DNA from 2 places in the Cupriavidus sp. HE11 genome. Region 1 is predicted to be linked to the other one. Evidence: riboswitches for the same ligand, from Rfam matches in the RefSeq annotation. Region 1 holds a riboswitch; the other holds the start of a gene.
The links. Region 1 has a riboswitch for glycine ahead of gcvT (glycine cleavage system aminomethyltransferase GcvT). Riboswitches for the same ligand answer to the same signal wherever they lie in the genome.
Positions count from the first base shown of each region.

Region 2: it holds a riboswitch for glycine, as region 1 does, so the genes downstream of both, ACOABP_RS22700 (D-amino acid dehydrogenase) here and gcvT (glycine cleavage system aminomethyltransferase GcvT) in region 1, are expected to answer to the same signal.

Region 1 is NZ_CP184464.1:1,795,029-1,799,926, forward strand. It holds gene ACOABP_RS08420 (UvrD-helicase domain-containing protein) at 1-764, opposite strand, end outside; gene ACOABP_RS08425 (glycine zipper 2TM domain-containing protein) at 1,045-1,269, shown strand; glycine riboswitch at 1,363-1,450, shown strand; glycine riboswitch at 1,472-1,603, shown strand; gene gcvT (glycine cleavage system aminomethyltransferase GcvT) at 1,692-2,819, shown strand; gene gcvH (glycine cleavage system protein GcvH) at 2,934-3,314, shown strand; gene gcvP (aminomethyl-transferring glycine dehydrogenase) at 3,393-4,898, shown strand, end outside.
Region 2 is NZ_CP184465.1:1,198,431-1,203,328, forward strand. It holds gene ACOABP_RS22695 (M20 aminoacylase family protein) at 1-1,100, shown strand, start outside; glycine riboswitch at 1,160-1,258, shown strand; gene ACOABP_RS22700 (D-amino acid dehydrogenase) at 1,421-2,689, shown strand; tRNA gene ACOABP_RS22705 (tRNA-Leu) at 2,984-3,070, opposite strand; gene ACOABP_RS22710 (diguanylate cyclase domain-containing protein) at 3,162-4,739, opposite strand; gene ACOABP_RS22715 (hypothetical protein) at 4,891-4,898, shown strand, end outside.

The sequences.
Region 1 (4,898 bases):
TCGTCGTCGCCCACCGCCGTAAATGCCGGCGCGCGCAGGTGCGAGCCACCCGCCAGCAGCTTCAGCAGCTGGTACTGGCACGCGTTGGTGTCCTGGTATTCGTCGACCAGGAAATAGCGCAGGCGGTTCTGCCACTTCAGGCGCACGGCCTCGTCGCGCGCGAACAGCTCGGCGGGCAGCCGGATCAGGTCGTCGAAGTCCACCGCCTGGTAGGCATTCAGCGTGGCCACGTAGTTGCGATAGACCATCGCGGCCTGGTGTTCGTCGGCATCGGCGGCCTGCGCGAGTGCCGTCTCGGGATCGACCATGCCGTTCTTCCACAGCGAAATCGTGCCCTGCACGCTGCGAATCAGCTTCTTGTCGGTCGTGCCGAGCTGCTCCTGGATCAGGCCGAAGCAGTCGTCCGCATCCATGATCGAGAACTGTGGCTTCAACCCGACATGCTCGGCTTCCATGCGCAAGATTTGCACGCCCAGCGAGTGAAACGTACAAACCGTCAGCTGCTTGAGTGGAATGCGCTTCCCTTCGCGCGTGGTCTTGCCTTCCATCAGCTTGCCGATGCGCTCCTGCATCTCTTTCGCCGCCTTGTTCGTGAACGTGACGGCCGCGATGTGACGTGGCTCGAACCCCTTGTCCTCGATCAGGTGGGCGATTTTCTGCGTGATCACGCGCGTCTTGCCCGAGCCGGCGCCCGCCAGCACAAGGCAGGGGCCGTCCAGATAGCGAACCGCTTCGGATTGCGCGGCATTGAGTCCGTGAGTCATGAGGCAGGGGGAACGTTGCGGGCGGGATGGCTCAAGGCGCACCTGAGGGGCTGCGCGCCAAAGGCGTCGATGTTAACACGCGCTTCAGGCCTGGACCGGTTGTCGGGCGGCGTCCGACAAGAGGCGTTTCAGGCTGGTAACAATCGTAAAACGGCGGATCCCGGGGCATGGAGCTTGCCTCTTGTCGGGCAGGACCGCGCGGGTCTTGCGCGTGGCGCGACCGGTTCGGGACAGATCCACAAATCGGAAACGATGCTCGATGACAACAAAGGAGCCAATCATGAAGACGCTTCGCACCCTTTCGAAAGTTGCCCTGATCGGCGTGACGCTGGTGGGCTTTGCCGGCTGCGCGGACATGACGCCGAAGCAGCGGAACACGGCCATTGGCGCGGGCGCCGGTGCGCTGGGCGGTGCCGTGCTGACCGACGGCAGTGCGCTGGGTACGCTGGGCGGTGCGGCCGTGGGCGGTGTGATCGGTAACGTCGTGACGAAGGACCACCGATAACCGGCCGGCAACAAGTTCCAGATCCGGGGGCGTGGCCGGTGGCCGGCGTCAGGCTTGCGTTTGACAAAGGCAGACCGGTCCCGTACATTCTCGCGCATCCGGCCGGGAGAGCGCGCAGCGACTGCGCCGCCGAAGGGGAACTACCCAAAAACTCTCAGGCACCATGGACCGACCGGATCGGCATGCAACATGCACACGATGCATGCCGCACTCTGGAGAGCGACATCCGCCACTGCCCTGACGCAGGGTGAGCATGTCCACCGAAGGGGCGCACGAAGCGCGCGGCACGCCGACGCTTCGTAATCTCTCAGGTATCGAGGACAGAGGGGTCATCCGCCGCAGCGGATTGGTTGCACATTGGTGCACCGATCGTTGCGGCGGATGACCCTTTTTTCGTTTTCGAACCGCCCCCGAGGATATCCATGACGCTCCAGGCCACGCCCCTCAACGCTATCCACCGCGCCCTTGGCGCCCGCATGGTCGACTTTGGCGGCTGGGACATGCCGGTCAACTACGGGTCGCAGATCGAGGAACACAATGCCGTGCGTGCCGATGCCGGCATGTTCGACGTGTCGCACATGTGCGTGGTCGACCTGCACGGCGCCCAGACGCGCGCCTTCCTGCGCGGCCTGCTGGCCAACAACGTCGACAAGCTGCAAACGCCGGGCAAGGCGCTGTATTCCTGCATGCTCGATGACAAGGGCGGCGTCATCGACGACCTGATCGTCTACTTCTTTGCCGAGAATCATTTCCGCCTTGTGGTGAACGCCAGCACGGCCATCGGCGACATCGAATGGATCCAGTCGCGCAACGCGGCCACCGGCAGCGGCGTGACGATCACGCCGCGCCGTGGCGACGTTGCGCCGGCCGGCGCCGGCAAGCTGGCCATCGTGGCCGTGCAGGGCCCCAATGCGCGCGCCAAGGTCTACCAGGCTTTCCCCTCCACCCAGCCCGCCGACGCACTCAAGCCGTTCAACGCGCTTGTGGTGCAGGACCCCGAAATGGGCGAGCTGATGATCGCCCGCACCGGATACACCGGCGAAGACGGCTTCGAACTGGTGGTGCCGGCCGAAAACGTTGCCGGCATCTGGGAAAAGCTGTCCGCGGCGGGCGTGCGCCCGGCTGGCCTGGGCGCGCGCGACACGCTGCGCCTGGAAGCCGGCATGAACCTGTATGGCCAGGACATGGATATCAACACGTCGCCGCTCGACGCCGGCCTGGCCTGGACGGTCGACCTGCAGAGCGAGCGCGACTTCACCGGCAAGCAGGCCCTGGTGGCCGGCGGCCAGAAACAGACATTCGCGGGCCTGATCCTGCGCGACAAGGGCGGCGTGCTGCGTGCGCACCAGAAGGTAATCACCGCCGCCGGAGCTGGTGAAATCACCAGCGGCACGTTCAGCCCGAGCCTGCAGTTGTCGATCGCGTTTGCCCGCCTGCCGAAGGACGTGGCGCCCGGCACCGACGTCCAGGTCGAGATTCGTGACCGCAAACTGACCGCGACTGTGGTTAAACTGCCGTTTGTGCGTAATGGCAAGGCACTCGTGAGCTGAGGCATCGCCCGGCTTCACATCAAACGGTCGCCCCTCCACCCGTCCGCTCGAGCCCAACCTGCTGCGGACCTGGGTGAATGAAACAAGAAACAAACTGTATTGACGGAGAACCTCATGAACTTCCCCGCTGACCTGAAGTACACCGAGTCGCACGAGTGGGTGCGCGTCGAAGCCGACGGCACGCTGACGATCGGCATTACCGACCACGCACAGGATGCCCTGGGCGACATCGTCTTCCTGGAACTGCCCGAAGTCGGCAAGTCGGTTGGTGCCGGCGACGCCCTGGCCGTGGTGGAGTCCGTCAAGGCGGCTTCCGACATCTACGCCCCGGTGGCTGGCGAAGTGATCGCCGTCAACGACGCCGCCTCGGCGTCGCCGGAATCGGTCAACGCCAACGCCTTCGACGCGTGGCTGTTCAAGCTGAAGCCAGCCAACGCCGACGACGTGAACGGCCTGATGAACGCCGACGCCTACAAGGCCAGCGTCGGCGCCTGATGGCGCTGACTGTTTGATGCCACGCGCGGCGGGCAGTCTGACCACCTGCCCGCCGCCCGCTCCCCGAGATTCCTTGCCATGAACGCCCCGTTTCCCATGAATGCCGCCGCCCAAGGTACACGGCCCACGCTGGCCGAACTGGAGGCGCGCGACGCCTTCGCCGCCCGCCATATCGGTCCCGACAGCGCCGAACAGCAACACATGCTCAAGGTGCTGGGCTTCGACAGCCGCGCCGCGCTGATCGACGCCGTGGTGCCCGCCGCCATCCGCCGCCGCGACGGCATGTCGCTGGGCGAGTTCACCGCCCCGCTGACCGAGGAAGCCGCACTGGCCCGCCTGCGCGGCCTGGCCGCCAAGAACCGCGTGCTGAAGAGCTTCATCGGACAGGGCTACTACAACACGCTCACGCCGGGCGTGGTGCTGCGCAACATCTTCGAAAACCCGGCCTGGTACACCGCCTACACGCCGTACCAGCCGGAAATCTCGCAGGGCCGCCTGGAAGCGATGCTGAACTTCCAGCAGATGATCACGGACCTGACGGGCCTGGACATCGCCAACGCGTCGATGCTCGACGAAGGCACGGCGGCCGCCGAGGCCATGACGCTGCTGCAGCGCGTGCACAAGCATGCGTCGAACACGTTCTACGTGGCCGACGACGTCCTGCCGCAGACGCTGGAAGTGGTACGCACGCGCGCGCTGCCGCTGGGCATCGAGGTGAAGGTTGGCCCCGCCGCCGACGCCGCGCAGTCGCATGCCTTTGGCGTGCTGCTGCAATACCCGGGGGTGAATGGCGATGTGGCCGACTACCGCGCCATCGCCGATGCCGTGCATGCGGCCGGTGGCCGCGTGGTGGCCGCCGCCGACCTGCTGGCGCTGACGCTGATCGCCGCCCCGGGCGAATGGGGCGCCGACGTGGCCGTGGGCAATTCGCAGCGCTTTGGCGTGCCGCTTGGTTTCGGTGGTCCGCACGCGGGCTACATGGCGGTCAAGGATGAATTCAAGCGTTCGATGCCGGGCCGCCTGGTCGGCGTCACGATCGACGCGCAGGGCAACAAGGCCTATCGCCTGGCACTGCAGACGCGCGAGCAGCATATCCGCCGCGAGAAGGCCACGTCGAACATCTGCACCGCGCAGGTGCTGCTGGCCGTGATGGCGTCGATGTACGCGGTCTACCACGGCCCGCAGGGCCTGAAACGCATTGCGCAACGCGTGCACCGCCTGACCGCCACGCTGGCCGCCGGCCTGAAGATGCTGGGCCTGGCGCCGGTCAACGAGACGTTCTTCGACACGCTGACGCTGGAAACCGGCTTCAACACCGAGGCGTTCCACGCCACGGCCACCCAGCGCGGCATCAACCTGCGCCACGCCGGCGCATCGCACATCGGCATCTCGCTGGACGAAACCGCATCGCGCGACGACGTGGTCACGCTGTGGGAAATCTTCGCGCACGGCAAGCCGGTACCCGACTTCGACAAGATCGAGGCGTCGGTGGGCGACGGCTTCCCGGCCAAGGTGGCGCGCCAGAGCGCCTACCTGACGCATCCGGTGTTCAACACGCATCACGCCGAACACGAGATGCTGCGC
Region 2 (4,898 bases), on a different replicon from region 1:
TGGGCTTCGAGGTGGGCGCCACCAGCCGGCTCGTCGCCACGCTGCTGGAAAGCTGGGGCTACACGGTGCATACCGGCATCGGCAAGAGCGGCGTGGTGGGCCAGCTGAAGGTGGGCAACGGCACGCGCCGCCTGGGCATCCGGGCCGACATGGACGCCCTGCCGATCGTCGAGGCCACCGGCCTGCCCTACGCCAGCAAGACCCCGGGCCGCATGCATGCGTGCGGGCACGACGGGCACACCGCCATCCTGCTGGCCGCCGCCAAGGCGCTTGCCGATTCGCGCAGCTTCGACGGCACGCTGAACCTGATCTTCCAGCCCGACGAAGAAAACCTGTGCGGCGCGCGCGCGATGATCAACGATGGCCTGTTCGAGCGCTTTCCATGCGATGCAGTGTTCGCGCTGCACAACATGCCCGGCGTGCCCGCCGGATCGTTCCGTGTACTGGAGGGCCCCGTGAGCCTGTCGTCCGATGTGGCCGACGTGACGATTCGCGGTGTGGGCGGCCACGGCGCGATGCCCCATCGTTCGAAGGATCCCATTGCCGCGTCGGCGGCCATCATCACCGCCCTGCAAACAGTGGTGGCGCGCAACGTGGCGCCCGACGACACGGCGGTGGTGTCGGTCGGCTTCATCCACGCCGGCGCCACGCACAACGTGATTCCGGAGGAGGTCAAGATCGGCCTCAATGTGCGCGCGGCACGGCCCGAGACGCGCGCACTGGTGGAAGCACGCATCTACGAGATCGTCAGCCTGACCGCGCAGGCCCACGGTGTGACGGCGCAGATCGACTACCGCCAGCTGACGCCACCGATGGTCAACGCGGCCGGTCCCACTGCCCTGGCCGCCGAGGTCTGCCAGGAACTGGTGGGCACCGAGCAGGTGGTCACGCAGGCGCCCAAGGGCCTGAACGGCAGCGAGGACTTCGCCTGGATGCTCGATGCGGTGCCCGGCTGCTACCTGATCCTGGGCAACGGCGAAGGCGAATTCGGTGGCTGCATGGTCCACAACCCCGGCTACGACTTCAACGACCAGGTGCTGCCGCTGGGCGCCGCGGCGTGGGTACGGCTGGCGCAGCGCTTCCTGGTCCCCGCGTGCTGACCCGGAAAAACCCAATAGCCGAATCTTTAAATTCTGTGGCATAGTTGCCACCGTTGTATCCCGCGATATCGGGAGAGCCCGTTGCTGCCGCCAGGCAGCGCGGCGCCGAAGGAGCAACCGCCCCGGAAACTCTCAGGCAAAAGGACCGGTATCGCCATTGAACTCTGAAGAACCCCCGGCCTGTACGTCGGCCGGCGGTACCGAAGGAGCAAGCGAGCCCTGCTCGCGAATCTCTCAGGTCAAGGACAGAGGGGGCGTCCGCGAGAAGCGCATGGTGCGCCGTGGACTGCCACCCCATGACGTCCTGGAAGACCTTCCACATGAAATCCATTGCAGTGATCGGCGGCGGGATTACCGGCGTCACGACCGCGTACGCGCTGGCAAAACGCGGACTCTCCGTCACGCTGTTCGAGCGCCATCGCTATGCGGCCATGGAAACGTCGTTCGCCAACGGCGGCCAGCTGTCCGCGTCGAATGCCGAAGTCTGGACGCACTGGTCCACGCTGGCCAAGGGCATCAAATGGATGCTGCGCGCCGATGCGCCGCTGCTGGTGAATCCGCGCCCCACCTGGCACAAGCTGAGCTGGTTCGCGGAATTCATGGCCTCGATCCCGCATTACCGCGCCAACACGGTGGAGACCGCGCGGCTGGCAATCGCCGCACGCCAGCACCTGTTTGCCTGGGCCGACGCGGAAGGCATCGACTTCGACCTGAAGCGGCGCGGCATCCTGCATATTTATCGCAACAAGGCGGGCTTCGAGCATGCCGGGCGGGTCTCGAAGCTGCTTGCCGAAGGCGGTCTGGAGCGCCACGCGGTGACGCCGGCGGAAATGCGCGACATCGAGCCCACGCTGGCCGGCAACTTCTATGGCGGCTACTACACCGAAAGCGACGCCACGGGCGACATCCACAAGTTCACCGGCGGCCTGGCCGCCGCGATCCGCCGCCTGGGCGTGCAGACGCTGTACAACCAGGACGTACGCTCGATTGCCACCACGGGCCGGCGCGCGACGGTGGTGTCGGCCGAAGACAACCTGCCCGCATCGCGCGAGTTCGACGGCGTGGTGGTGTGCGCGGGCGTGGCAAGCCGGGCGTTCGCGCAGCAGCTTGGCGATCGCGTCAACATCTATCCGGTCAAGGGCTACTCGATCACGGTGAACCTGAACGACGCCGAAAGCCAGGCCAGCGCGCCGACGGTGAGCCTGCTCGACGACGAGACCAAACTCGTGACCAGCCGGCTGGGCGCCGACCGCTTCCGCGTAGCCGGCACGGCCGAGTTCAACGGCATCAACCGCGACATCCGCGCCGACCGCATCCGTCCGCTGGTCGACTGGGTGCATGCGTGCTTCCCCGGCGTCAGCACGCGCAGCGTGGTGCCCTGGGCAGGCCTGCGCCCGATGATGCCGAACATGATGCCGCGCGTCGGCCGGGGCCATGCCGCCAACGTGTTCTACAACACCGGGCACGGGCACCTGGGCTGGACGCTGTCGGCCGTGACGGCGGAGATGGTGGGGGATGTGGTGCGGCACGCGGCGACACAAGACGGGCGCGTTGCGGTGGGCCAGGGCGTGGGCGGCGTAGCAGCCTGATACGCCCGCCCTCTCCCCCGCCCCTCTCCCGCCATGCGGGAGAGGGGAGACCACCAGGGGCAGGATCCCGGGCGGCGTCGGTCTGGGGGACGTTCTGATTCCGGAAATGAAAAAGCCCCGCTCGTTCGAGCGGGGCTTTCGAATTTGTGCCCAGAAGCGACTCGGTCACCCATGCGCGACCCCGGATTGCGCTTGCAGGCGCAGTCTTTTCGAGTCCCCACGGGAGTCCCCACGGACTTCCCTTTCTGGGCGCACAAATGAAAAGACCCCGCTCATTGAGCGGGGTCTTTGAATTGGTGCCCAGAAGAGGACTCGAACCTCCACAGTGTTGCCACCGCTAGGACCTGAACCTAGTGCGTCTACCAATTCCGCCATCTGGGCTTCGTTTCGCTGCATTGCTGCGTTGAAGCGAGACGCGAATTCTACATAAGCTCTGGCAATTTGCAAGCCCTTTTTCACGTCATCGTAAAAATCAGCTGTTCTGCACCCCAAGGTACAGGCTGCCGTCCAGCACATAGCGGTTGCGCCCTGCCCGCTTGGCGCGATACATGGCGCTGTCGGCGCGATGCAGCAGCGGCTCCAGCCGTGCCGCCTCGGGGACCGCGCACACCGCGCCCACGCTGATCGTCACGTATGGCTGCACGGGGGTGCCGTTGTGCGGGATGCCCAGTTCCCGCACCGCCGCCACCATGCTGCGGGCGGTGGCACGCGTTTCGTCGGTCGACGAATCGGGCAGCACCACCGCGAATTCCTCGCCGCCCAGTCGGGCACAGAACTGCGCGCCGTGCAGCACGCCGGTCAGCGCCGCGGCCACCTGCCGCAGGCAATCGTCGCCGCACGGGTGGCCGTACAGGTCGTTGTATTGCTTGAACAGGTCGACGTCCAGGATCAGCAGGCCGATTTCCTTGCCGCGCTCGTGGGCCCGCGCCACGGCGGCCAGCGATTCGCGCTGGAAGTAGCGCCGGTTCGGGATGCCGGTCAGCGCGTCGATATCGAGGTCGGCCTGCACGCGCGAGAGTTGCTCTGCCGTTTCGCCAAGCTGCGTCGCCAGCGCCTGCTCGCGCGACTGGTAGCGGCTGATGTCGCGCATGAACACCAGCAGGCCGATCTGCTTGCCGTCCATCCGGCACACGGGCTCCACCGTCAGTTCGTATCCCAGCCCGTCTGGAATGAAAGGCGCCGCCTCGTCGGGATCGCTCAGCGCGTGGTGCCACGCGGGGGGCGGTATCTGGCCGCGGCGCAGGTCGGACACCAGCCGCGCGGCAGCGGGATTGAACTCGACGATGCGTCCGTCGGCGCCCAGGATCACGCAGCCTTCGCGGATCGCGTCGAACACGCGCAGCCGCGCGTAGTGGCCGGTATCGTCCAGGTGCGTGCGCAGCGCGCAGAACCACACCAGCAGGGTCATCAGGGAAAACGTGGCCGGCGTCAGGTCGCCGCCCAGCGGGCCGGTCCAGCGGTACAGGTAGGCGATGTGCGTGACCAGCGGCAGCAACAGTCCGGCCATCAGCACGTTGCGGCCGCGCACCGACAGCGCCGCGTTCGGCACCTCGGCGGTCGCCAGGAAATACATGCTGAGCCCCAGCATCGCGTAGGTCCAGGCCGCCACGGCGGTATAGCCAACGCCATGACGAAACACCGCGCCCGGCGAGACACCCGGCGGCATCAGTTCGATGGAGGTCCAGATCAGGTGATGGCGCTCGTTGGTGAACACCAGCGCCAGCGTCAGCAAGGCAAAGAACACCGGCACCCAGAGCATCGACCACGGCACGACAAAGCGCGGCCGGCTCAGGTGAACCATCGCCACCAGCCAGCCGATCGGCACGGCCACGATGCCCGCATACTGGAGCTTGGCCCAGAAGATGCGGCCTGACAGCTCCGTCTCGCTGATTTCCAGCAACCGGCCGCCGCTCCAGATCGTCACGCCCGCCGCCAGTACCAGGAAGGCGCGGACGGTGGGATCATCGCGGCGCGGCCATGCCGCGACGGCCATGCCCACACTGCACACCACGGCAATGGTCAGGCAGAGGACGAGAGGATACGATGGCATGGAAGGTGGGCCGAACCGGATGGCGAGCCCCGTCCGGCGGTGCGGGGCGAACCATTATAGGCCCCCGGGGTCCGACACTGGCGTACCGGCGTGCCGCCGCAACACCCCCGCCCTGGTCCACCCCCGATCGCCACCTTTCAGGAACAAGGACGTGCCTTT